2 regions of the Flavobacterium sp. 2 genome follow, and region 2 is predicted to be linked to the other one. Evidence: riboswitches for the same ligand, from Rfam matches in the RefSeq annotation. Region 2 holds a riboswitch; the other holds the start of a gene.
The links. A riboswitch is a leader RNA that binds a small molecule or an ion and turns the genes downstream of it on or off. The one in region 2 is predicted to bind S-adenosylmethionine.

Region 1 (10,800 bases), 1.7 Mb from region 2:
GTTCTTGAAGAAAGTAAATTGAAATGCTGAAAAATCATTCCGATTTGTCTTCTTTCGATTGCTAACTCTCGGTTTGAAAGTTGCATCAACGCTTTTCCATCCACAATAATTTCACCCGAAGTTGGTCTTTCCAACAAATTCACACATCGGATCAAAGTACTTTTTCCAGCACCCGAAGTTCCGATAACACCAAAAATTTTCCCCTGCGGAACTCTCAACGAGACATCAGACAAAGCAGTCACAACTCTGTCTTTCTGATGGAAAGTTTTGGTTACATTTTTTAATTCAATCATTTCTCAATCAAGGTTAAAAACAAAAAAGCCTTTCAAATATTCGTGAAAGGCTTTTTGAAATAAATAATATCATTTTATATAGAAGCCAGCTCAATGAATCGCATTACAATAGTACAGCACATCATACTGTTGTTATAATAATTCTTCATATTCTGGTCGTTTTTTCTCATTGCGATTGCAAATTTAAGTAGTAATTTCCAATTTTAGCACAAAAATCATTAAAACTTTTATTACCCTATCAAAATAATAGATTATTTTTTATTGCAATCTAAACCAATCGTTCACTTCTCTCGAAATGGTATCTTTTATTTCAGGGTTTTCAAATTCATTTGTTGCAGGATTATAGACGTAATCTTTCTGCCATTCTTTATAATACAAAGCCACTTGCTTAATAGCATTACAAATAAATAAAAGCTCTTCATCTGTAGTAATTGGATGCAGTGACAAACGTACCCAACCTGGTTTACTGGTTTGATTTTTATCCAATAATTCATTGGTAATCAAATTGGAACGTTTTTCATCAATATTGAACAGATAATGCGCATAAGTACTCGCGCATGACCAGCCACCGCGAACCTGAATTCCGAAACGATCATTTAAAAGTCTTACGATTAAATTGTAATGAATATCTTCGATCACAAAAGAAACACAACCAATTCGCTTGCTTTTTAAGTCTCCTAAAATGGACAAGCCTTGTATTTTTTGAAGTTTAGAAAAACAAACATCTAATAATTCTTTTTCTCTTTTTGCAATCTGCTCCACTCCCATTTTTTCTTTTAATTCTATTGCCAATGCAGTTCGAATCACTTGCAAAAATCCCGGAGTTCCGCCGTCTTCTCTTACTTCAATTATGTCACTGTACGAATATTTTCCTAACGGATTTGTCCATTTTACATTTCCTCCTCCCGGATTATCAGGAAAATCTGATTGGTATAATTTTTCATTAAAAACCAAAACACCGCAAGTTCCTGGTCCACCCAAAAATTTGTGAGGCGAAAAGAAAATCGCATCTAATTGTTGTTCCGGATCTTTTGGATGCATATCGATTTTGACGTAAGGAGCCGAAGCTGCAAAATCTACAAAACACAATCCACCGTTTTGATGCATGATTTTGGCTAATTCATAATAAGGTGTAATAATTCCAGTAACGTTTGAGCATGCCGTAAAAGAACCGATTTTTACACTTCTGTCAGCGTATTTTTTTATTTCTGAAGAAAGAATTGCCGGATCCACCAAGTTATTTTCATCCGGAGGCAAAATTACAACATCGGCATTGGTTTCATACCACGAAACCTGATTTGAATGATGCTCCATGTGTGTGATAAAAACAACAGGTTTATCATTTGCATTTTCTTTTTGATGATTCTTTCTCAAGCCGATAATGCGCTGTAATTTCGACAAAGCAGCCGTCATTCCGGTTCCGGTTGTAACTAAAACATCAGATTCGTTTGCATTAACCGACTTTTTAATAATGTCTCTTGCTCGTTGATAAGCATAAGTCGAAGCTTTTCCGGTTTGACTTGAAAACGAATGCGTATTGGCAATCATCGGACCAACTTTATTGAGCATAATATCTTCAATCGGGACGTATAATCTTCCGCTGGCAACCCAATCTGCATAAAGCAAATTTTGTTCTCCGTAAACCGATTCAAAAATATGATCAATTCCTAATGTGTTTTCTCTAAACTTATTAAAGTAACACTCAGATTCTGTTGGTTTTGTTGTTGGCTCAATAGCATTCATTTCCCTATCATTTTTAAATTAACAAATTGTATTATCGATTGATTAGTTGTTGCTGACTTTTTTGTCTAAAAGCGATTTTAAAGTTGATTGTAACTCTTCTCCATGAAGATTTTTAGCTATAATAGTTCCTTTAGAATCCACTAAATAATTCGCCGGAATTGCTCTTACGCCATACAATTTTGCAACTGCGCTGTTCCAGAAAAGCAAATCAGAAACATGTGTCCATGTAAGTTTATCGTCCTGAATTCCTTTAATCCAGTTTTCTTTCTTTTTGTCTAAAGAAACGGCGATTATATTAAATCCCTTATCGTGGAATTCTTTGTAAGCTGCCACAATATTTGGATTTTCTCTTCGGCATGGACCACACCATGAAGCCCAAAAATCAACTAAAGTGTAACCTTTTAAATTTTCAGAAAAATGAACCGGTTTTCCTTCTGTATCATTGGCCGTAAAATCTGGCGCTTTTTTTCCAACCGCTAATCCGTCTAATACAATAGCCAAATCTTTTAGTTCTTTCACGTAAGTGATATTCTGAAGACTTTTATCCAACAAAGCAATATTTTTTGTGATTTGCTCTGGAGTAAGTCGATATGACCAGTTTCTATACAAAACATAAGCTGAAACAATCGATTTTGGATTTTCTGTAATGAATTTGCTGATTTCTACATCTTTTGATTTTTTATATGTTTCAAACAAATCTTGTGCAGCAGAACCTTCAACAACTGAATTTGTATAATACTTTTTCGGACTTAATTTAACTGTAATTGGCCCTTTTTCAAGAAAAACATACAATGGCGAATCTGCAGTATTTACACTTAAACCGTATAATTCTGGCGTTTTTACTTTTGTTCTAAAACTGAAATTCCCATCCTTCACTTTTACCGAATCAATTGTGGTAAACATTTTATTATGAAACTTTTGCAAATACACATATTGTGTAACCGTATCGACAACAGTTCCTTTTAACTGCAAATTACTTTCTTGTGCCTGAATTTGGATTGTTCCAAAAAATAAAGCAAAACCTAATAGTATTTTTTTCATTTGTTTTTGATTTTTAGTGATTAATAAGTTTATGATGATTTTTTAAATTGTGTTTTTAAATTGAGCAAAAGACTTCCTGTGCCAATCCTGAAAGACTTGGCAAATCTTGTTTTTAAAAGAAAAATGAAAATCTAAAACCTTTGCATTCGGAAAACTTGAATATTATTTTCTTGAATGAACAAATTGAAACGATCAGAATCGGCGTGTAATAGAACTGACTTGGTTTTCATTTTTTTTAAAATAAATTTTAATACTGATGATCTCATTCAGATTTGTTTTAGAAATCTTTCTTATCTGTCCCGCAAGGCGGGAAGGATTTAGCACCTTGTTTAGCAACAGGTTGCTAAGACTTCACAGGGCCTACTCCCTCAGTCTTTCTGGATAAGTATCATTACAGAAATATTCTGCGTTACAAATATATATTAATTCTACCGAATTAGTCAAGTTTAAAGTTACTTTTTTTGAATTTTATTTTTAATTAAGCGAACTTCACTCAATAATAAACTCAAAAACAATGATTTATAAAACATAAAAATTAGCTTATTATCGATCAAATTAAGTCTATTTTAGCTTTTATATTTAAAAAAAGACATAAAAAAAACTCATTCCGCTTCTGAAATGAGTTCATTATTATCTTAAAAAGTAGCGTAAATACATTATCACGCTTTCAAATCATCAAAATAAGCTGTTGTTTCTTCAATCAAAGAATGCATTAATTCCCCTGCCCTTCTGTGTTTTAGAATTGGTGAAATTTGTCCGCCCCAAAAAAGTATCATATCCCATTTTTCCTGATCTAGTGCCGCTTTTCGCAAATGAGACATAAAAGTAGTCTGCAATGGGAATGGAAGAACATCTGCTTCTTTTCCCATAATTTCTTTTGCAATTCTGCTCGTAATACCACGCCCGAGCCTTCCTGTATAAGCGCGCGATAAAGTTGTATATTTTGATGCATCTGAAAATAACATCTCTCTGTGAATTGGCAAAGCATTTGATTCTTCGGTAGCTAAAAATGCGGTTCCCAATTGAGCGGCGCTTGCTCCTAAAGCCAATGCTGCGGCAATTCCTTTTCCGTTTGCAATTCCGCCTGCAGCAATAACAGGAATTTTTACTTTTTCTCTAATTAATTGCAACAAAACAAAAGTTCCAGTTACTGAAGATTCGGCAGAAGCCAAAAATGAAGGTCGGTGTCCGCCTGCTTCAAAACCTGATGCGATAATCATATCGACGCCTGCATTTTCTAAAAATAATGCTTCGTCTAAAGTTGTTGCAGCGCCAACGGTTACAATTCCTAATTTTTTACATTGTTCCAAAATAGCTGTAGAAAGCGTTCCAAACATAAAACTGAAAACCTTCGGACGAATATCCAGAACAACTTGCAACTGATTTTCAAATCGGGATTGAAATGACGCCGGTTTTTCTGGCAATGGAATTCCGACTTCGTCAAAATAAGGCTTGAACAATTCTTTTGCTTTGTTATATTGTTCATCTGTGATTCCGCTTGGTTCCATATCGGAATCCGAAACCCAAAGATTTAGATTATACGGTTTATTGGTTAAGGCTTTTATCTGTTTGTCAGCTTCATAAATCTCCTGCGGACTCATAGTGTATGCGCCATATCCCCCCAAACCGCCAGCATTTGAAACGGCCGCCGTCAATTCAGGCGTGGACAAATTTCCGCCAAATGGCCCTTGCATAATCGGATATTGAATTCCTAATAATTCTGAAGCTTTAGTATTGTACCACATCACTTTAAAATTTAAAATTATTCGCTTAAATCAGTCAGCATTTTGTTGACAATAAGCCATTTTCCGTTGATCTTATGGAAAGATAAAAAATCACGATAATTAAAATCGTACATTTTCACATTTAGTTCTGCAATCGCGATTGAATTTACGACTTTTATATTCAAAATTTCACCTTTAAAAGGTTTTCCTGAATCTTTTGGACTTTGTCTGTTTTTTACACCATCCAAATAAAGATCCACAGTTTTAAAATACGGCTGACCTTTTACATCTCCAAAAACAAAACTTCCCGGATAAAAAATACTTCCCAAAAGCAATACATCGCCTTCATAAATTCCTTTAAAATAATAGTTTTCAACTGCATCTCTTATCGCTGCAATTTCTGCCTGATTTTCCATTTTGATCGTATTTTGAGCTTTTATGCCCTGAAAACTCCAGAGCATAAAAGCAGTTAATAAAATAGTTTTCATTTTAATTATAAGTTGTGCCCTGCTGCTTTTCCACCGTCAACATTGATAATGGCACCGGTAATAAAATTACTTTTGGCAACAGTGTACACCATTTCGGCAACATCGTCAATTTCTCCAACTCGATTCAGTAAGTGTAAACCAGCGGCCGCATCAGCATTATCACCGTGCATTGGCGTTCTGATTACTCCCGGAGCAACTGTATTGAAACGAATGTTTTGTTTTCCAAATTCCGCCGCTAATTGAACTGTAATAGCGTGAATAGCTCCTTTACTTGCGATAGGTGCCGAAGCTGGCCATCCGCCCAAACCGTGATTTACAAGCGGTGTTCCAATATTGATTACAACACCACCTTTTTGTTCCAACATTTGAGGAACCACAGCCTGAGTTGTAAAATAAGTTCCTTTTAAATTGGTTGTCAAAAATTTATCTAAATAAGCTTCATCAACTTCCAAAAAAGGTTTACTGTCAAAGATTCCGGCATTGTTTACCAAAACATCAACTGAACCAAATTTTTCGATTGCAATTTTTACTAATTGTTTCCCTGTTTCTTTGTTGCTGATATCTCCGGCATACATTGCCAAATTATCGCCTCCGCCAAATTCATTAAAAGCACTTTCTAATGACGCTGGTGTTACTGAATTGATGACAACATTATCTCCTCTGTCCAAAAAGTATTTTGCGATTCCTTTTCCAATACCAGATGCTGCTCCGGTAACGATTATAGTTTGTTTTTTCATGATGTTTATTTTTTATCGGCTGTTATGCCTTTTTCTCTTAATACTGATACTTGTTCTCCTGCGTAACCCCAATCGTCTAATTCAACTTCCTGAATTACAACATGAGTCAAATGCGGATCTTTATTTAAAACCTCGGTAATCAAATTCGTTATTCCGCTTATTAATTGCTGTTTTTGCTCGCGTGTTACGCCTTCGCGAGTCAATTCTAATTTTACGTAAGGCATGGCTTTAGTTTTTAGATTGTTCTGAAAAAATGGCTTCGGCAGTGATATTAAAATCAAGATCAAAGTCATTGTAGATTAATGTATCGCCTAAATCGACAAAGAAATTTCCTGAGCGGAATTTGATATCGTATTTGGTACGATCAATAATCATTTTCCCTGTAAGGGCAATTGTATTTCGATTGTTTTCTAACGTTGCTTCAAAACCTGCAACGTGTGTAATATCTTTTATGGTAAGATTACCTTCAAGATAAAAAGTGGTGTCTGATAATTCTTTTACAGAAAGAACATCAAAAGTTGCTGTTGGAAATTTTTCGATTGAGAAAAAATCATCTGAGGCAAGATGACCTCCGAATTGTGTGTTTGTTGCCGGATCTGTTACGTCCAGAATTTTAATAGAAGCGGTATCAATTACAACTTTCCCGCCTTTTACTTTTCCATCTTGCAAGATGAAATTACCTTCTTTGATACCAATTGTACCATTATGTGCACCGGTTACTTTTCTTCCAGTCCATTCTACGTTGCTGTTTGAGCTTACGATTTTATAATTTGTTGTTTCCATTGTGATTGTATTTAAGTGTATTTAAAATTACAGTACAAAGGAACGACGACTATGGAAATGGGTTACGTGACCTACATCACATTCTTTTTTGAGGTTCTAAGATGCTAAGATTCTAAGGCGCTAAGGTTTTTTTACAGAATGCTTATTTTGGTCTCTCGCAGATTTGGCAGATAAAAAAGATTGAAAAAATAATCCGCTCAATCTGCAAAATCTGCGAGAGCCAATATATTTGCTGTTTTGCGAGATTAATTAGTAGCTACATAATTTGCAAAATCTGCATGAAACAAACTATTTTAATCCATTTCATCCATAAAATCTGTGGTCCATAAAATCTACGAATTATAAAGCCTGCTCAGCGTTTCTCTGGAGACTCCTAAATAAGCCGCAATCAAATGTTTCGGAACAAGATTATACAATTGAGGATATAATGCCAAAAGCTCTTCATAACGTGCTTTGACATTATTATTCATAAACGATAAAAGCCTTTTTTGGGAAGCAATATATCCTTTGTTCGTTCTCCAACGGAAGAAATGTTCTACTTGGTGATATTCTTTGCAGAGTTTTTCGCGGTCTTCGTTTGACAGGCAAAGCACTTCAGCATCGGTAATGCAATCAACGTTTATGGTTGCTTCGGTTTGATTGTACAAAGCGCTGTAATCAGATGTCCACCAGGTTGGCATTGCAAACTGTAATATGTACATTTTGATTTCATCATTTATAAAAAATGCTTTCAGACAACCTGAAATCACAAAATATTCGCAGTTTACTTTATCTCCGGCACTAATAATGGTTTGGCCTTTTTTAAAAGACAATGGCTTAAAATGAGAATAGAAATAATCAAATTCTTCTTCTGTCAATACAGCAGTTTTGGCGATATGTTGTTGCAAAATGGCTTTGGTTTCCATTATTAAATTTCGGTTTTAAAGTATTCTGTAAAGTTATGAAATCAGATGAACTTTCGGATTGTCTATTTCAGAAATCAATTTGTCCGTTTCACCAAAAAACTCATATGTTTTCTGTTGCATCTGACGCAATTTTGTCCTGTTTAACAACTTAAAAATTAAAATCATGAACACAAAAACGACAAAAATTATTTATTGGACAGGAATTATTTTAACTTCTTTATGGTTTGGTGCCAGCGGGTTTTTCGAATTAACTTCAAATCCAATTGTTTGGGGAATAACACAACAATTGGGCTATCCAGCACATTTTATTTACATTCTTGGTGTGTTTAAAGTCGCTGGAGTAATCACATTATTAATTCCGAATAAATTATTACGATTGAAAGAATGGGTCTTTGCCGGAATTTTCTTTGACATCACTTTTGCTTTCTTTTCAAAATTAGCGGTATTAGACTTTCCTTCGACAATCGATGCTATTATTGCTTTTGCCATGGTGAGCGTAACATACGCTATGTTTAGAGAATTATATTCAGCTAATTATTCTAAAAATGCGATTGTAGGCTAATTTTAAGGCTTTTTAAGACCCAAAAAATATAAAAGCGTCTCAAAACCTCTGAGACGCTTTTTGTTTTATTATGAGTTTTTAAAACATTTATTATCTTTGCACTTTCAAATAAACCACTTCCGTACATGTGAATAAATAATTTCTTTCAGATATAGAGACAGCAAGCCAGACTTGGTTTTTGCTGATTTATTAATGCTTAAGAAAGAGATTATGATCATTCTGCAAAACATTTCATATACACATTCTAATACAGAATTGCTGTTCGACGCAATCAGTTTAACAGTAAATACAGGCAATAAAATCGCCTTAACAGGACATAACGGTTCTGGAAAATCAACTTTGCTTAAAATTATAGCAAAAGAATTATTTCCGTCAAGCGGAACAATCGAAATCGAGACTGAACCGTATTATATTCCGCAAATTTTCGGGCAATACAATCATTTAACGATTGCTGAAGCTTTACAAATCGATCAAAAATTGACCGCTTTCCACGAAATTCTTGAGGGAAATGTAAGCGAAACCAATTTAAATCTGCTCAACGACGACTGGACAATTGAAGATCGTTGCAATGAAGCTTTAAATTATTGGAAATTAAATGGTTTAGATTTAAATCAGAAAATGGAACTTTTAAGCGGAGGCCAGAAAACAAAAGTCTTTCTTGCCGGAATTGCTATTCATCAGCCCAAACTTATTTTATTGGACGAACCAAGCAATCATCTTGATGTTGAAGGACGAAATTTATTGTATCAATTTATAAAAACCTCAACTACAACAATGTTGATTGTAAGCCACGACAGAAAACTGCTGAATTTGCTTGATACAACTTGTGAGCTAAAATCAAACGGAATCAAAACGTACGGTGGTAATTATGATTTTTATTTGGAGCAAAAGAATATCGAAAAGAATGCTTTAGCACTTGATATTCATTCGAAAGAAAAAGCACTTCAAAAAGCCAAAGAAAAACAGCGAGAAACGATCGAAAGACAACAAAAATCAGATGCAAAAGGCAAAAAGAAGCAAGAAAAAGCCGGAGTTGCCCGTATTATGATGAATACTTTAAAGAATAAAGCCGAAAACAGCACTTCGAAAACCAAAAGCGTTCATGAAGAGAAAATTGGTGGTATTTCACAGGAATTACGTGAATTGCGTGAAAATGTTTCGAGTTTGGATAAAATGAAATTCGGCCTTGATAATTCACGTTTACACAAAGGAAAAGTGCTCGTAACCGCCGAATCGCTGAATTATAGTTACAACGAAGAAAAGATTTGGAAAACCAATTTAAATTTTCAGATTCTTTCGGGAGAAAGAATTGCGTTAAAAGGAAATAACGGTTCCGGAAAAACAACGCTGATTAAATTAATTTTAAAAGAATTACAGCCAAAATTAGGAAATCTGAAAATTGCAGATTGCAAAAGCGTTTATATTGACCAGGATTATTCCCTAATCAATAACGCGCTAACGGTTTATGAACAGGCACAGCAAAGCAATACGTCGGGTTTAGAAGAACACAATATCAAAATGAGATTGAATCGTTTTCTTTTCGGCAAATCAGATTGGGATAAACCTTGCCAGTTTTTAAGCGGAGGAGAAAGAATGCGTTTAATGCTTTGCGGATTAACAATCACAAATCAAGCACCCGATTTAATCATTCTCGATGAACCTACAAATAATCTTGACTTGCAAAATATCGAAATTCTGACTGCTGCTTTAAATGAATATCAGGGAACTTTAATTGTGGTTTCACACGATGAAATATTCTTAAAAGAAACAAACATAAACAACAGTATTACTTTAACTTAGAATGCTATATATAAATAAAAACTTGAAATGTAATTTATAAATATTTCATACTGAAAGATAGATAATCTAACCGCAAAGGACGCAAAGGTTTACGCTAAGTTCGCAAAGTTTTTTACACATAGCTTTGCGTGCTTTGCGATTATACTAAGTCTTGAATGTAAAAATCTTAGCGTGCTTTGCGGTTAAACTATTTACATTTCACAATTATCAACGGTTTTCCAGCCAGCTCAAAAAAGCCGTCGCTTTCTCTTTTCCCACCAATAATTTTTCCTCTGTTGGAATGGTAAGTTTAATAATCAACTTGCGCGAAAAATAATGCTCCGCTTCTCTTATTGCTGAAAAATTCACTAAATATTGCCTGTTCATTCTGAAGAATTGAATTGGCGACAACAACTTATGAACCTCATCTAACGACTGCGTAATCTGATATTCATTTTTATCAAAAGTCATAATCGTTGGCGTTTCATTTTTGATGTAAAAAAACGCAATATTCTCTGTCTGAATCGTTTGGTATTTATTGTTTTTAAAAACTAAAAAGCTGCTTTTACCTGTATTTTCGCCTGTTCTCGTTAAAAGATAATCGAAATCCGGCATCATTTTTTTATTTCTTTGGAAGAAATTCTTCAATTCGCCCGCTTTTTTAATCGCTTGTGAAATACTGTCTCTCGAAAAAGGCTTCAATACATAATCGATTCCGTTTGATTTAAAAGCCTCAATCGCATAA
Region 2 (10,800 bases):
TAAACTGGAAAATTACGGGTTGGCTAACATTAGGCAGTGTCCCTGCCGCTTTAGTAACTTTATGGGTATTAAACAGTATCAAAACAGATATTGAGACCATTAATCGTGTTATAAAGTTTAGTTTAGGCTGGGCATTATTATTTACATCAATTGCTATTATATTCAAAAACAAAATTTTGAAATTTTCTCAAAAACATGCAGGAGATAAATTCCACAGCGAAAGCCACACTCAAAATATGCTGACTATTGGAATTGGAGTTTTACTTGGCGCAACCGTAACGGTAACATCCATTGGCGCAGGAGCTCTTGGAACAGTAACTTTATTTTTTCTTTATCCTTTATTACCACTACCTCGCTTAGTGGGAACTGAAATTGCTCATGCGGTTCCATTAACACTTGTTGCTGGAATTGGACATGCTTCAATGGGAAATTTAGATTTAGGATTACTTGGCCAGTTGTTAATGGGTTCACTCCCTGGAATATATATGGGAAGCATGCTGAGCGGAAAAGTTCCGGATCAATTTCTTAGAAATGCTATCGCAATAATGCTATTCTTTACTGGATATAAATTGATTTTTTAACTAAATCATCGTTATAAAAAAAGACCATTTCAAAATAGAAATGGTCTTTTTTATTTCTTAAAAAGCAATATCTGCTAAAGAATTACTTTCTAATATTTTAAGTGTATTATCTCTAACTTCAGTCATTAATCTTCGGGCTGCGCAGGTAGATTCATCATCGCAATCATCACATCTTTCATAAAAATTATGACTTGCACAAGGCAATAATGCAATTGGCCCTTCTAAAATTCGATAGACTTTTGCCATGCTTATATCTTTCGGATCTTTGATTAGATAATAGCCGCCGCCTTTTCCTTTTTTTGCTCCTAGAAAACCTGAATTCCTTAAAAGCAATAAAATACTTTCTAAAAACTTAATCGAAATATGTTCGTTTTTCGCGATTTCGGCAATTTGAACAGGATCATTATTTTCTCGTCTGGCCAAATAAGTCAACGCTTTTATTCCGTATTTTGTTTTTTTTGAAAGCATCTTTAAATTTTAAATTGCAAAATATTTGTTCCGAAATTAATGTCCCGAAAACGATTACATTTATTTCTGCAACAAAAATAGGCTTTTTAAATGAGAATAGTAACAGAAAGGAAATTATATTCTACTTATTCTATCAGATTACTTCGTTACTTCCGATTAAATTAAACTCTTGAAACGTTTTTATTTCTTCAACCAGGTCTTTTTTATTTACCACGTATGTATCCGAAAGAGAATCGTGCCAGCCTCTTGATCCCAAATATGAAAACATATCAAAAGGTATAAATCGACAAAAAGATCGTTTTACAATGGCAGCAAAATCAGCTTTTTCACCATATTCATTAACAACAATGGTTCCTGTAATAAACTTCGCAAGCGATCTTCCAAACAATCCTTCAGTGATTAAAAAATAAAAAAAGTAGATCGTAAATATTACGATATTCCAACCCCAATCTCCTAAACCATCCATCCACTCGCTAAGACCTGTCAATTCAAATAAACCAATAAGAACTCCGGCAAAAAGACAAAGTCCCATAAAAATAGCAATTACAAATATTGTGTCTAAAATATAATTTAAAAAACGGATTCCTACGGAAGCCAACAGTCGATCATCAAGTATGTATCCAGAGTTACTCATAAACTAGTTCGTTGTTTTTATTATTAATAGGTTTTGGTTATAACAAAAATATAATTTTTGACGAATGAATTACAATAAATTACTACAAATCAAAAAAACATTCTTCTTATCTAAATACAATTGATGTTTTTGATTTTCGAGGATATGTTTTTCTATTTTTAATTTTGAAAACCATTCACTGTTCGGCGAATTTAGATCCTGATCGCCAAAATAAAGTTTAATTTCACAATTAGGAATTTCAGTTTCAAATCTTAATCTTGTCGAGGAAATTGCAATTAACTTTGTTGTTTTTAATCCTTTTAATGATGCTTTCCAGGCAATTGTTCCGCCAATACTGAAAGCTAAAATAGCAGCATCGCTTTTTTCTGAAGCTAATAAATTATCAACAGCTTTTTCAATACCTCCATTTAAAAATTGATTATGAATTTCTTTTTCATCTTCAGAAAAATCAATCTCGGCCAATTTTAAAACATCATAATAATGAACATCAAATTTTGATTCTAATATCTGAATATAGTATTCAATCCATTCCGGATTACCTCCAAACAAATCTGATAACAACAACAATCTTGGTTTTATCATATTTTCAAAACTAAAATTTATTTCAAAAAAAATCCTTGAGATACAAAAAAGGGCTATTTAAAAAAACAGCCCCTTAATTTTATTATATTTTGCTTTTAAGCCAATGCTTGCTTCAAATCAGCAATTACATCTTCTACGGTTTCTAAACCTACAGAAACACGAACTAAACCTTGCGTGATTCCAACAGCTAATTGATCTTCTTCAGATAACTTGCTGTGCGTTGTAGAAGCTGGATGCGTAACAATTGTTCTTGTATCTCCAATATTTGCTGATAATGAACAAAGTTGAATTGAATTCAGGAATTTTCTTCCAGCTTCGATTCCGCCTTTAATTTCAAATGCGATGATGTTTCCACCAGCTTTCATTTGTTTTTTAGCAATTTCATATTGCGGATGCGATTTCAGGAACGGATATTTAACACTATTTACATTTGGATGACTCTCTAAAAATTCAGCTACTTTTAAAGCATTTTCGCAATGTCTGTCAACACGAACTGCTAAAGTTTCTAAACTTTTTGACAAAACCCAGGCATTAAATGGTGATAAAGCCGGACCTGTATTTCTTGAAAACAAATAAATCTGTCTGATTAAATCTGCATTTCCAACTGTAACTCCTCCTAAAACACGACCTTGTCCATCGATTAATTTTGTTGCAGAATGTATTACTAAATGCGCTCCAAATTTAATTGGTTGCTGCAAATAAGGCGTTGCAAAACAGTTATCGATAATTAAAATCAAGTTGTGTTTTTTAGCAATGTCTCCTAATAATTGCAAGTCAATCACATCAACTCCAGGATTTGTAGGCGATTCTGCGTATAATATTTTGGTGTTTGGCTTGATGAAACTTTCGATAGTTTCTGGCTTATTAATTTCAAAATAAGAAGTTTCGATATTCCATTTTGGAAAATAAGTCATAAACAAAGCATGTGTAGAACCAAAAACGCTGCTTGCAGACACAATATGGTCTCCTGAATTTAATAATCCGGCAAAAGTAGAATATACCGCTGCCATTCCGGTTGCAAAAGCATAACCAGATTCAGCACCTTCCATTTTGCAGATTTTCTCCACAAATTCAGTCGTATTTGGATTACTGAAACGGCTGTAAATATTTCTTTCTTTTTCTTCTGTAAAAGAAGCTCTCATATCTTCTGCATCTTCAAAAACAAAGCTTGAAGATAGGTACAAAGGCACCGAATGTTCTAAATACTGAGATCTTTCTAATTGTGTTCTAATGGCTTGTGTTTCAAAACCAAATTCTTCTGTGTTCATTGTGTTGTTTTTTGTTTTTTTTTGTTTAAAGTTTAAAGTTTCAGGTTATTACTGAACTCAAAATTCAAACTGTTTAGAGAAATTATCTAATTCTCTAATTGACTAATTTTCTAATTCTACAAAGCCTCGTTGTTCAAGACAACTTTGTATTTGATGGTTGCAGTTGGCTCAACGGTTTTGGCTACTGAACAGTATTTCTCAAAAGAAAGCTGTGCTGCTTTTTTTGCTTTTTCAGGATTGATTTCTCCTTCTAAATAGAAAACCACATCGATTTCTTTAAAAGGTTTTGCTTCTTCAATCTGAACGCGTGTTCCTTCAACCTCAGCGTTAAAAGATGTTATTTCCTGACGCTGTTTCTTCAAAATCGAAATCATATCAATTGCGCTACATCCTGCAACCCCCATTAAAACCAATTCCATTGGGCTTGCGCCTAAATCGCTTCCGCCAAATTCAGCTCTGCTGTCAACGTCAACTACGTGTCCGCGTTCATTTTTTACTTTAAAATGAAATGCGTCATTTACTCTGTTTAAAGTTACTTTCATTGTGTTGTTATTTTTTGTTTTTGTTTGGTTTCAGATATTCAATCTATCCCGATGGCTATCGGGACTAAAATTCCAAAATCAATTACCCTTTATCAGATAATCTCAAAATATCTCCAAAAACCCCTCTCGCTGTTACCGCAGAACCTGCACCGGCTCCTTGAATAACGATTGGACGATCTCCGTAAGATTCAGTGTAAATTTCGAAGAAAGAATCTGAACCTTTTAATCCGCCTAATGCAGTATCTTTTGGCACTGAAACTAATTTTACTTCTAAATTTCCTTTATCATTCTGCAAATCACCAGACAATTCACCAATGTATCTTAAAACATGATTTGGTTGTTGATCTGCTTTTATTTTCTCGTAAATTGGATCAAATTCTTTTAGCTTCGTTAAGAAATCGGAAACATTTCCATCACGTAAATGTTCCGGAATTAAATTCTGAATTGAAATTTCTTCAAACTCATTTTGTAAATCTAATTCTCTTGCCAAAATCAATAATTTTCTTCCCACATCATTTCCGCATAAATCTTCACGCGGGTCTGGTTCTGTGTATCCGTTGTCAATTGCTTCCTTAAGAATTTCACTAAATGGAACATCTTTTGCAGAGAAATTATTGAATAAATAACTTAATGTTCCAGAGAAAACTCCTTTAATTTTTGTGATGTTTTCACCAGAAAGATGCAGTAATTTAATCGTATCAATTAAAGGCAAACCTGCACCAACATTGGTTTCGTATAAATAATTCTTTTGATTTTCTGCCAAAGCTTTTCTCAATTCTTTATAAAAACCATACGTTAATGTATTAGCCACTTTATTCGAAGAAATCAAATCAAAACTGCTTTCAACAAGCGGAATATAATTTTCTACGAATGACGCACTTGCTGTATTATCAATTGCAATTAAGTTTTCTAAATGATGCTCATTTGCGTAAGCGATAATATCATTGATTGAATATTCTTCGCCTTTTGTCTGAATATCATTTTTCCAGCTTGAAGTTACGCCATTTCTGTTTAATAAAAGCTTTTTAGAATTTGCAATTGCAAAAACATTCAGCTTAATATCTTTACGTTTTTCGATTGCAGACGCTGATTCTAAAATTTGATTAATCAACGTTCCTCCAACTAATCCGTGGCCGAAAATCGCAATGTTGATTTTTTTAGAAACTCCAAAGATTTCTCCGTGAATTACGTTTAAGGCTTTGTTCAGTTCTTCTTTTTTAACAACCAAACTCACGTTTTTACCTGTAACCGTGTTGTTGAATAAAATCGGAACTATTTTGTTTTTAATTAAAGCCGTATAAGGTTTATGGAAAGTACTCAAATCCTGTCCGATAATCGAAATTACAGAAACATTATCTGTTACTGTGATTTGGTTTACATCTTTAGAATAAAAGTCATTTTCAAACTCTTTTTCTAGCTCGACCATTGCAAGCGTCGCTTTATCTTTAGCCACAACCAACCCGATTCCTCTTTCTGAAGAACCTTGCGAAATGATGCTTACACTGATATTGTGATCGCCCATTACTTTAAAAATTCTGGCATCAACTCCGGATTTTCCAAGCAATCCGCGTCCTTCAAGATTTACTAAAGAGACATTTTCTAAAACTGAAAGCGTTTTAATTCCTTCTTTTTGAGAATTTGAAGTGATTAAGGTTCCATGATTTTCATGATTAAATGTATTTAAAATTCGAAGCGGAATATTTTTTTCCAATAATGGAATAATCGTTTTTGCATGAAGAATTGTTGCGCCAAAATTCGCTAATTCATTTGCTTCGTTAAACGATAAATATTCAATTTTTTTAGCATCGGCAACTAAATCTGGGTTTGCTGTGTAAATTCCGTCAACATGTGTGAAATTCTGCAATTCTTCGGCATCTAAATAATTTGCAATTAACGAAGCTGTGTAATTACTTCCGTTTCTTCCTAAAGTTGTAGTGTCGTTGTTATTATTTGAACCAATGAAACCTGTAACAATATTTACAGTTTCTCCGTTATGAAGCTTAAAATAATTGATTACGTTTTTCTTTGAAAGTTGTTCCAAAGGCTGAGCATCACCAAATTTTGAATCGGTTTTTAACAACTCTCTTGTATCAACAAAATTGGCAGGAATTCCTTTTTCAAGTAAAATTGACGTCAATAATTTAGCCGAAAGCAATTCACCTTTTGACAAAATCTGATCTTTGATTTTGTTACTATAATCGCCAATCAAACTAACTCCTTCAAAAAGTTTATCCAGAATATTGAATTCTTCAGACAAATCAACCTGACCATAGTCTGAAGTCTGATAAGCTTTAAAACTTTCTAAAAGAGGTTTGTAGTTTCCGTTTTTAGCGGCAATTCTTAAAATATCTTCTAATTCATCTGTCGCGTTACCACGCGCAGAAACAACTACGGCAATTTTTTCGCCTTGATTTACTTTATCAGAAATGATTGAAACTACTTTGTTAAGTCCTTCTCCGTTTGATAACGATTTGCCTCCAAATTTTAATACTTTCATTTTATTTTGCTATTGTTTCTGCCTTAAAAATATCGGCAAGTAAATGATCTAATTGTTTGTACTCGATTAAAAAAGCGTCATGTCCGTGAACCGAATCAATTTCGCTGTAAAAAACATTTTCTTTAAACTTTTTTAATTCATTATAAGTTTCCAGATTTTCTTGTGGTGTAAAAAACAAATCTGAATTGATTGCAACAATATGAATCGCTGCGTTTGATTTTGATATTAAAGTCTCGAAATCCTCACTATTTCTCGTAATATCTATGGTTTTCAGCAATTGGTTCATCAATTTGTACGACGATAATTGATAACGTTTTTGCAATTTATTTCCGTGATGTGCCAGCCAGCTTTCGATATTAAAAATGGAAAGTTCAGAATGAACAGTTCGCTTAAATTTCGCTTTGAATGATTCTGGAGATCTGTAACAAAGCATAGCATGAATTCTGGCATCTTCTACCGGTCTGGACGAATTATTCAAAATTTGCTCTTGCAGATAACAATTTGCAATCATCCAGTCGGTGGATTTCCAGTCGGTTGCAATCGGAATTAAATGTTCTGTGATGTTTGGTTCCAATGCCAGGATTTCCCAAGCAATTCCGCCACCAACAGAACCTCCAATAACGGCAAACACTTTTTCGATAGTAAGCGCTTTCAAACCTTTGATAAAAATTCTCGCAATATCTCTGGCTGTAAAATCCTGGTAATTTTCGATTACAAACGAATCGTTACCATTTCCCGGAACATTAAATGCCAGAATAGTATATTTATTTGTGTCGATTGTTTTTTCGTCTCCAATCAAATCATTCCACCATCCGTTTTCGCCGGTTACTTGTGCATTTCCTGTCAAAGCATGATTGACCAAAACGATTGGAGCGGTATGCAAAGGCAAACCAGAAAGCGTAAAACTTAACGGTAGCAATGAAAATAGTGCACCACTCTCTGTGATGAAATTATTAATTATGATGGGATTTGGTATATTTTCCAATTTCAAATCTTTTTATTATTGATTTGTATGTGGAAATATTAGAAAGAAAGTCTAGAGTTTGAAACTAGAAAAATTCTTGTTGTTATCTTTCCACGTTTGGGCGTGGTAGAATGCAGCACCTTCTTCGAATTAACGAAGGGTTGCTAAGGATTCATCGGGTCTAATCCCTCCTCCTTTCTTTATAACATTTCAATACGTTTTTGAACTTAAAGGTGCAAATTAACTACTAATTTCTTAAACAAACAAATTTTATCGAAACTGATTCCGCAATTTCTTAAACATACTTTAAAACAAGTCGAAAGTTTAAAGTCATAAAGTCAAAAGAATTAGCATCATTAATGCCATAATCTCTTTGTCTATTACTAAAACTATTATACGCAAAAAATTACCGAACAAACTGCCCAGTAAAATTAAGCGGGTTTTACCCTATTTTATCCTGCTTTTTGATTTAGATAAAAAGCGTTTCATTCTCTTTTGAATACATCAAGAATAATAAAGAATTCGGTTCTTTTTTAACTTCTTTTTTATTATCTGTTTCCGTTATTCCGAAGCTTGGATGAATTAATTCATTTGTTGGCGGCGGATTGTTTCTTTCATTTTTGATGTTTTTGAAAGTTGAGATTTTTTTTCTTAAGTAGTTTAATGTGCTCATGATATTTAAGTTTAAATTAGTTTGCGTTTTATAATATTTACTTTTTCTTTAAATTTTTGTTATGCTAATCAAAATGAATAAAAAAACCCTTTTGGGTTTTTAATACCAAAAGGGTTTAAGTTTTTATAGAACTTATATATACTTTTAGTATCAACAGACGCGTACACAAATACGTGCGACGTTAAACATCTTGTTCATCTGTAGGGATTTATTCATCTGTGATTTGACTTTTATTTTAAAAAAATTCTGCATTTAATTCTCTTTAATAAGCTTTCAGATTTGATTAGGATCTAAAAGGCGATAAATCATTTATTTAACATTTAAGCATCTGTTTTTAACAGATCTTACTTGTCTTACAAATTTGCAACTTTTTTTTTAATATTCCAAGTTACAAAAGCCTAATTTTTCTAAAAAAACGTTAAAAAACATCTTTTTATCGTCAAAAAACATCTTACAAAATCAAGATTTAACAAAAATACAGTATTAACTTACAAAAAATAAACTAACTTTTTCTGTTTCAATCTGTCAAAGAACTTTTTTTCCTAATATTAAAAAACCACTTATAGCCAGACTGCTTCTTTATTTTTTATTTTATCAGCTACTTTTAAAATATCGGTTATAATTCCTCTCGAAATTGCCTGTCTACAAGGTGATGCTCCTTGTATCACAATTGGAACATCAGCATAAGATTGGGTATAAATTTCGAAAATCGCATCTGAACCTTTTAATTGTCCAATTGGAGATGTTACAGGTTCTGAAACCAATTTTACTTCCAGAGTATTTTTTTCGACATCAAATTCGCCTACATATCGCAATACATGATTTTCTGCCTGAGTGATTTTTGCGATTTTATAAGATCGATCGACTGCTTCTTTATTTAGTATTCCATTTTTTTCCAGATGTTCTTCTCTTATTATCGAATTGATTTTTATATCAGAAAATTCAAATTCTTTCCCGATTTCACGGGTCAGAATCAGTAATTTTCTGGCTGTATCATTTCCTGATAAATCTTCTTTAAAAGTCGAACGCATTAATCCGAGAAGGCTGGCATCTTTCAAAATTGACGAAAAAGAATTTTCTTCTGCCGAAAATCGGTTAAATACATAACTTAAATGATCTGAAAAAACTCCTCTGATCTTCGTGATTTTTTCGCCCGAATAATACAAATCTCTCAATGTCTGCAAAACCGGAAATCCTGTATCAACTGATGTTTCGTACAAAAACTCTTTGTCGTATTTTTTTAGATTTTCTCTCAGCTGTTTATAAAGATCTATTGGGAGCGTATTGGCTTTCTTATTTACCGCAACAATATTAAATCCGTTTTCGATCAATGTATTGTAATGACTTATTAGTTCGTCGCTTGCAGTAGCATCGACGGCTATTAAATTTTCGAATTCATTTTCTTTAGCAAACGTTATAATATCTTCTACTCTGAAAGGCACGGCTAATTCTCTGAAATTGGTTTCCCATGAATAACCTACGCCTTCTTTCTCGAAAAAAGCAACGGTTGAATTCGTTATTATCGGAAAATGAAAATCGACATTTTTGCTTTGCAGAAAAAACTCCTGACTTTCAATAATCTGATTGATCAGCGTGCTTCCGATATTTCCAATCCCAAAAAGAATAATATTTATTTTAAGCTTTGACATAATTTCTCGCATTTTAAATATTTAACCATATAAGTATATAAGTTCATTTTAGCACACCTAAATGCATTACTCCTATATATACCTTATATGGTTTCATTTTTTATTTATAGTTTTTTTTCATAAAAAATCACCCTTAGCAGCACCACACCGCTAAAGGCAATTTTTCAAACAAAAAACAAAAAAACCTAATTTTTATTGATACTGTATTGCGTTAATGTCACGCTTTCAAAAACCGCTTTTAAGTCGGCGATTAAATCTTCAATATCCTCGATTCCAACAGAAAGTCGGACTAAATCTTTAGAAACACCCGTTGCCAATTGATCTTCTTCAGACAATTGCTGGTGCGTCGTGCTTGCTGGGTGAATAATCAATGATTTTGTGTCACCAATATTGGCTAATAATGAGAACAACTTCGTTTCGTCAACCACTTTTTTTGCTGCATCAAAACCTCCTTTTAATCCAAAAGTGATAATACCACTTTGTCCTTCAGGAAGATATTCCTTCGCTAAATCATAATATTTATTCGATTTCAGACCTGGATAATTTACCCAAACTACCTCATCTTGTTTTTCAAGCCATTCAGCCAAGGCCAAAGCATTTTCGCTGTGTTTTTTAATTCGGATTGGCAAAGTTTCTAATCCCTGAATAATCTGGAAAGCATTAAACGGACTCAAAGCTGCGCCAAAGTCGCGCAAACCTTCAATTCGTGCTTTTGCAATAAAAGCTGCATTTCCTAAAGCTTCGTGATAAACTAATCCGTGATATCCTGCAGAAGGCTCTGTAAATTCAGGGAATTTTCCGTTAGACCAGTCAAAAGTTCCGGCATCAATAATAGCGCCTCCTAATGAAGTTCCGTTTCCGGCAATATATTTTGTTAAGGAATGAATTACAATATCGGCACCATATTTTATAGGGTTTAATAAATAAGGTGTCGCAACTGTA

Region 1: it holds a riboswitch for S-adenosylmethionine, as region 2 does, so the genes downstream of both, ACNFIH_RS02845 (redoxin domain-containing protein) here and ACNFIH_RS10210 (alpha/beta fold hydrolase) in region 2, are expected to answer to the same signal.

What each region holds. Positions count from the first base shown of each region.
Region 1 covers NZ_CP188206.1:690,066-700,865, forward strand. Annotated here, with positions in the region: gene metN (methionine ABC transporter ATP-binding protein MetN) at 1-293, opposite strand, end outside; gene ACNFIH_RS02840 (aminotransferase class V-fold PLP-dependent enzyme) at 552-2,036, opposite strand; gene ACNFIH_RS02845 (redoxin domain-containing protein) at 2,079-3,077, opposite strand; SAM riboswitch class I at 3,365-3,465, opposite strand; gene ACNFIH_RS02850 (NAD(P)H-dependent flavin oxidoreductase) at 3,737-4,822, opposite strand; gene ACNFIH_RS02855 (nuclear transport factor 2 family protein) at 4,840-5,289, opposite strand; gene ACNFIH_RS02860 (SDR family NAD(P)-dependent oxidoreductase) at 5,295-6,026, opposite strand; gene ACNFIH_RS02865 (tautomerase family protein) at 6,032-6,250, opposite strand; gene ACNFIH_RS02870 (YceI family protein) at 6,255-6,809, opposite strand; gene ACNFIH_RS02875 (Crp/Fnr family transcriptional regulator) at 7,142-7,714, opposite strand; gene ACNFIH_RS02880 (DoxX family protein) at 7,878-8,276, shown strand; gene ACNFIH_RS02885 (ABC-F family ATP-binding cassette domain-containing protein) at 8,487-10,076, shown strand; gene ACNFIH_RS02890 (LytR/AlgR family response regulator transcription factor) at 10,284-10,800, opposite strand, start outside.
Region 2 covers NZ_CP188206.1:2,375,290-2,386,089, forward strand. Annotated here, with positions in the region: gene ACNFIH_RS10175 (sulfite exporter TauE/SafE family protein) at 1-581, shown strand, start outside; gene ACNFIH_RS10180 (RrF2 family transcriptional regulator) at 639-1,049, opposite strand; gene ACNFIH_RS10185 (RDD family protein) at 1,183-1,683, opposite strand; gene ACNFIH_RS10190 (alpha/beta hydrolase) at 1,753-2,265, opposite strand; gene ACNFIH_RS10195 (trans-sulfuration enzyme family protein) at 2,361-3,533, opposite strand; gene ACNFIH_RS10200 (OsmC family protein) at 3,650-4,075, opposite strand; gene thrA (bifunctional aspartate kinase/homoserine dehydrogenase I) at 4,158-6,572, opposite strand; gene ACNFIH_RS10210 (alpha/beta fold hydrolase) at 6,574-7,557, opposite strand; SAM riboswitch class I at 7,637-7,745, opposite strand; gene ACNFIH_RS10215 (hypothetical protein) at 8,006-8,209, opposite strand; gene ACNFIH_RS10220 (aspartate kinase) at 8,770-9,858, opposite strand; gene ACNFIH_RS10225 (O-acetylhomoserine aminocarboxypropyltransferase/cysteine synthase family protein) at 10,044-10,800, opposite strand, start outside.